One region of the Paenibacillus sp. FSL R7-0312 genome, then DNA from elsewhere that is predicted to be linked to it. Evidence: riboswitches for the same ligand, from Rfam matches in the RefSeq annotation. Region 1 holds a riboswitch; the other holds the start of a gene.
What was found. A riboswitch is a leader RNA that binds a small molecule or an ion and turns the genes downstream of it on or off. The one in region 1 is predicted to bind cyclic di-GMP.
Positions count from the first base shown of each region.

Region 1 (3,145 bases):
TTCATCCAGCATAGGTACGAGCGCATCATTGCCTTCCAGGCTGAAGCGCTTCTGGCCGACGAAGGTCTTGTGCAGGAAGGTCTCGAACTGTTCTACCTGAATCAGGCGTTTCAGCAGCTCTTTGCGTTCCGCATGGTTCAGTGGAGCAGGCGACGTCGTGGATTCCGCCTGGCTGTTGAGCCAGCGCAGCTCACGCTCGTCATGCACATGCCCGAATTCATAGGCGATGGTCTGTGTGTAGGCCTGGCGCATTCTGTGAACGGCATCCATAGCGGTATGCACGCCCTCAGGGGCATTCTCCCAGATCAGCGAAGCCGGCAGGGCATTCAGATCTTCGCGCGTCAGCTCATAGGTCTCGATCTCCAGCCATTTCGCCATCGGGTTGGTGCTCCGCTCCAGCGGATCGATATCGGCAGCCATATGGCCGTATATTCGAATGTTAGCCATTAGCTTGGAAGCTTTAACAGCTTTCTTGAGCCACTCCGTATCTCCCGAGATGGCGGGGGGAGGCGTCTTGACGGCATCCGGAGCCAGGGGAGGCGGGCCGGATACTGTGAACAGATCGCGGTAATGATGCTCTACGGAAGAAGGGTCCTTGACAAACTGCTCGTATTTCTCCTGAATGTAGCCCAGATTGGGACCGTAATACTTGCTCCAGACAGATTCGTTATAGGGCTCTTTGATGGCCATGAGTAGGTCCTCCTAACGGATAAACTCCACATGCGGTATATAGGAACACCGCTTAGCGGAGCTGCGATGTTTGCGGTTTCATTCTCATCTTATTGTGCTACTTTCCGGCAGGGTAATCAATTCATACTTTCGTGCAATCCGTTCGCAAAACGGTATGATTCAGCAGGGAATTCATACAGAACAATCATAAATTATCCGGGTGAGGCCGGAGGAACAAAATATCTTTGGAGTTAATAAAAAAATTAAGGATTTAGGTGGTTGTATATCATAGAAATGGGTAATTACTTCTATATTGTGTTATAGGATTAAATCTATTTAGTATATTTAAACTAATTTGGACCGATTGAAGATGAATTGGAATTATTTATACAAGCCATTGGCAATTTTAGCTAAGGGTCCTCACGATTTAACATAAAAAAATCCCAGAAAACGACACACTTTTCATGTAAGATCTTGTATAATGTTATTGCGGAGAACGGTTTCATCGATTCTTTCAGATCCTTTCATGTAAAGGGTCCAGTAAAGGGTAAACCTGCCGAAAGACAGGGGCACAAAGTCTCGGATCTAAAGTAGAAATACTATGATGGCCGGACTGCCTGGGGACGCGAAAATTCTAGGAGGAGATTTCTTGGATAAGTCCAACCAGGGGAATGACGAACTGCAGGCAGTTGATCTGGATTTAGAATGGGTGCATTTGCTAATGTCTGCTAAGCAGGCTGGCATCCAGGCGGACGAGATTCGGCGTTTTTTTAGTGAAAAAGCACTCCAGGCGATGTAGGGCATTCAGCATTGTACGGATACATACAGAAGAGGGCACAGCGGTGTACACGCTGTGCCCTCTTCTGTTGGAATTTACATGTTGTTTCGGGGTCCCATCAAAGTACCTGAGTAATCATCGAAGCTGCTGCCTCACTTTGTGGGGGTATTTCAGTTATCCTTCTGCTCCAGCCGCCATTTCTGATAATCAAGAAACTCCTTGAATTCACGTTTGCTTATACCAGAGGCCATCGCATCCTGTACCAGCCTGAACCATTCTCCATCAAGAACCGGTTCTGCAGTTTCTGCAACTCCGCCATACAGTAATACGTGAATGGATACTTGAAGTGCATCGGCGATTTTTTCGATAAATTGAATGGAGGGGTTGGATTGGATATTCCGCTCAACATTACTTAAGTATGATTTCGCCACGTCAGCCTTATCCGCAAGCTCGGATAAAGAATAACCCTTCTCCAGACGGAGCCTATGGATGCGGCTTCCCATGTTATCTGACACGATTACAACGCCCTCCGTACTTTTTGTTATCAGTATAACAAAAATTCGCAAAACCGACAAAAATCATTGTTCCTGACGGAAGCTGGCGGCAGTGGAGAGACAAAACGGCATATCCAGCCCGGATGAGGGAGGATATGCCGTTTTGTGTATATAGTTTAATAGCCTTATTTGGCTTCTCCCAAACCTTGCGTAGCATTGAATGTCCAGTTCAGCGCCAAGCCGTCACCCTGGAAGATATTCTGATCCTGTGTATTGTCAACGAATTCGAAAGCAATCTTGAAGGTTTTGGTTTGGGTAGCGGCGATGCCTCCCGGCAGTACACCCGCCGTTACGAGATCATAGCTGGATGTGTTCTTCAGATCCTTCAAGGAGATTTCGGACAGCACATGGCCGGTAAGCGGCCCGCTGGTGTAAGAACTGTCGAGAAGTTTGATTTTGAAGTGATCTCCAAGATCCTGGCCGGCATTATCTCCCTTCGCATCAGTTACGGTGTAGCTGGTAGCCAACGTGAGGAGCTTGATATCCAGAGTGCCGTCATTGGACAAGGTGAACGTGCGTACGGTGTAATCACCCGGTTTCAGATTGGTCAGGGCAACAGGTGTATTGAAGGAAGAGCCGAGCTTCAGCGTACCTGCCGCGAAGGTTGCCGTGCTGGTTGCTGTGGAGCTGAAGTAAGCGAAGGTGCCCCCTCCGATTAAAGACAATCCCAGTGCTGCCGATGCTACGCCAAGACCCAATGTTTTTTTGATACCCATAATTAATTTCCTCCTCGAGTATATTATGTTTTTTAAAGATCAGAGAACAGGAATGCGTGACAGGGCAGATTATTTGAGGGCGCCTTTTTCCTGATTGGCATCGAAGTTCAGGGTAAGGGCCAGCGTATCGCCTTGATAGTAGTTTTGCGGCTGGAAGGTTTCCTTGAAGGCAAACTGTACGCTCAGCTTATCTGAGGTGCCTGCCTTGATGCCCCCATTCTCTACACCAAAGATTCCGCCGAGAATTCCCTTAGCTACAAGATCCGGACTTTGCTGCTCAAGGTCGGCCAGTGAAATAACCAGGACAGGCGAAGTTACTTTATCCTTGTTAATAAGGAAGGTTACAATAATATCGTCTTTGAGATTATGGGAGCTGTTATCCCCCAGGGCATCTGTAATGACAGATGAGGTGCGCAGAACAACTTTGG
Region 1 is NZ_JBBORE010000001.1:882,974-886,118, reverse strand. Features, by position in the region: gene MKX70_RS03760 (2-oxoglutarate dehydrogenase E1 component) at 1-690, opposite strand, end outside; cyclic di-GMP riboswitch class I at 1,206-1,290, shown strand; gene MKX70_RS03755 (anti-repressor SinI family protein) at 1,319-1,468, shown strand; gene MKX70_RS03750 (helix-turn-helix domain-containing protein) at 1,618-1,950, opposite strand; gene MKX70_RS03745 (TasA family protein) at 2,127-2,717, opposite strand; gene MKX70_RS03740 (TasA family protein) at 2,787-3,145, opposite strand, start outside.

Region 2 (3,145 bases), 740 kb from region 1:
CCGGCGTTGGCGTTGCTGTTGGTACCGGCGTTGGCGTTGCTGTTGGTACCGGCGTTGGCGTTGCTGTTGGTACCTGCGTTGGCGTTGCTGTTGGTACCGGCGTTGACGGAGCAAATGTGCCTGCTTTATAATCGTCCCGGGTCACCGTATAGCTGTCGCTCATGAAGCTTTTGATGGTAGCATCGGTATTGGTTTCATACAGCATTTTTCCCCAGCTCATCATATATACCCAATTTTTCTGGGAGAGCTGCAGCTTTGCCGTGCTTGGCATTTGTCCATTCTCGCCAATGGCAATCGGTTTGCCATTCGCAAGGGCAAGCAGGCCGTCATGGTATTTATTCATATAATCGTTCTCATATATATCTGCCGCGAGTACATCCACCTTGTCAGCCCCCGGATAGGTCAGCGCATAAGGATCAGACCAGGCATTGGGTGCATTGGGGTTCCATACCCACAGCAGGTTGTTTAATTTATGAACGTTCACGAAACGGTCATACATAATATTCCAAAGCGAAGCAAAGTTATTTTTCTTCCCCCACCAGAACCAGTTACCGTTCATTTCGTGGTAAGGTCTCCAGAGTACGGGAACACCAGCATCCCGCAGGCTTTTAAGTGAAACTGCCACTTTGTCCAGATCTGCAATCAATGCAGTGTACTGTGTTGTACCTGGAGTAATATATTTATTGAATTCCGCCTGGCTCAGCGGTTTCTGAACATTGGACCAGAGGTATGCGGTACCGGGCAGATTCTCATGAAAAGTCATGGCTACAATGCCGCCGCCCTTATACCAGTTGATCGCGCTGTTCACAACATTTCTGCGCTGCGCCGCTGCTGTACTTTCCGATTGCCCGCTAATTACGCCCAGTTCATACCCGTGAAGAGCAGCATATTGTCCGCTGGTTCCCTTCAGCTTGTTGCTGAATTCGTCCGGACTTTCCAGATAGTCATGTTGGCCGGTAATAATGCCTTTTCCAGTGATAGAATACAGATCGTCCAGCAATCTGACTGCTTCGGTTGAAGCCTCCGGATTAACGGGCGCTTTGGAACTAGATGCAGCTTCTGCAGATGAAGGCATTCCGCCGAGTCCCAGAGGTACTGCAGTCAATAAAAGGGCCAGAGACAGCACAGTGCACAGCAAACGAGACTTACGGTAAGTTATCAAAATCCATCTTCCTTTCGGTAGCCAGGCTGCCACTCTTGCGAAGGCCCTATAGCTTTGCGTCCCTATCTTTCGATTAGGTTTGCCTTTGTCGTATTGGAAGGATTAATCCCTCTTACCGTAAGTATCGTCTCTATTTAGTTTTAATTTAGAGCAAAAATGAATTTTTCTTAATAATTGGTTCTTAATACCTGTTTTGGATTTGTAACAATTGGTTATATAGATAGATTAGACCTACGAAATAAATTGCTGCAAGGCGATATCTTCCCAATCCAAGGTGATTCGGATGTTATCTTCCTCCACCAGCTCAGAGCCGGTCTGCACTTCGATAAATTCCATATCTGTCAATGCCAGGATCGCATGCTTGGTGCCTTCCGGAATCCGTACGACATCCCCCGCCTTTACATTATGCATTTTCTCATTGAGCACAATGCTGGCTTCACCGCTGACAATGGTCCAGATTTCACTGCGTTTGTGATGCAGCTGATAGCTGATATTTTTACCTTCAGAGATAAAGATCCGCTTCGTCAGCACCTCATTACCTTCCGCATATTTCACATAATCAATTACCTTGTAGTGGCCCCAGCGGCGTTCTTCGTACATCGGTCTTTGTTCAAAAGATTTCAGCACTTCCTTAATGCGCGGGCTCTCCGCCTTGTGCGTAACCAGAATTCCGTCCGGGCTGGCGGCGATAATCAGATCCTTCGCCCCGATCACGGTGATCGGAATGTCCAGTTCGTTGATAAGGCAGGTGCCTTCGGAATCTGCAGTGACGAAACCTTTGCCAACATGATTGCTGGTCATTTCTTCGGTCAGCGTATTCCAGGTGCCCAGGTCCTTCCAGAATCCGGCGTAAGGCTGAACCACGATATTCTCTTCTTTTTCTACCACCTCATAATCAAAACTGATGGAAGCCAGCAGTTTATACTGCTTCTGCAGTTCCTCATAGTTCAGTGGCAGTCCTTTGCGCTGCAGAATATCCAGCAGATACCCAAGACGGAAAGCAAACACGCCGCAGTTCCAGAGGGCGTTCCGACTGATTAGCTCCTCAGCCTGCTTGCGGTCCGGCTTCTCCTGGAAGTGGCTGACCTGCAGATACCCGCTCGCTCCCGCTTCGGCGCTGGTAGGAATGATATAGCCGTATTTCTCGGAAGCATGCTCCGGAACTACGCCCATCAGCGCCAGATTGGCGCCGCTCTCCAGCATCGTGCTCTCCAGCTGCAGAACGGTATCGAAGAAGGACGACTCCACATAAGGGTCGACGGGCAGGATGGCTACCGTCTCGCTTGGTGAAACACCGGCGATCGAATACAGGTATGCTGCAGTCAATGCAATAGCAGGGAAGGTATCGCGCCGCTCCGGCTCAACGATAATCGGCACCCCGCTGCCCAGCTGGCTCTGAATCATCTCTACCTGGCTGCGGCCGGTAGCCAGGTAGGACGATTCCGCCATCCCTGTCTCCTGCAGCTGTCTCCATACCCGCTGTACCATGGATTCCGGTTCACCTGCCGGGCTTTCCAGTACTTTCAGAAATTGCTTCGAACGTGAATCATTGGACAAGGGCCAGAGCCGTTTACCAGAACCGCCTGATAGAAGTACTAGTTTCATAAGTGAACCCTCCTAAGTTTATGTGATGTCGCGAAAATATCGGATTGTTATTGGGAGCTGCAGATTGCGGAAAAGCTTAATGCGCTGGCTGTTATGAGAGTCACTGCAAGGAATGTTTGGACTTTCGGCCGCTGTTGCCTCCGGATTTCCTGATTAGACCGCTCTTCGCGGTAGAAATCCAGAGACAGCATATGCTTCCGAAGCTAGCTTTCCTACGGAAAGCTTTCAGGCGGACGCTAACGCTCCTACAGTTCCAAAATTCCTCTCCGTTCCATTACATAACAGCTGGGGCTATTCGCTTCGCCCGCAGGCGAAGCTCCCGGCTAAAGATCCGGCTATTGCCGCTTGTTGTTGCGGCAATTGAACCGTGGCTGCCGC
Region 2 is NZ_JBBORE010000001.1:141,341-144,485, forward strand. Features, by position in the region: gene MKX70_RS00610 (PA14 domain-containing protein) at 1-1,162, opposite strand, end outside; cyclic di-GMP riboswitch class I at 1,176-1,256, opposite strand; gene MKX70_RS00615 (sugar phosphate nucleotidyltransferase) at 1,394-2,767, opposite strand.
Region 2: linked by a shared signal. The riboswitch ahead of MKX70_RS00610 (PA14 domain-containing protein) and the one ahead of MKX70_RS03755 (anti-repressor SinI family protein) in region 1 are both predicted to bind cyclic di-GMP.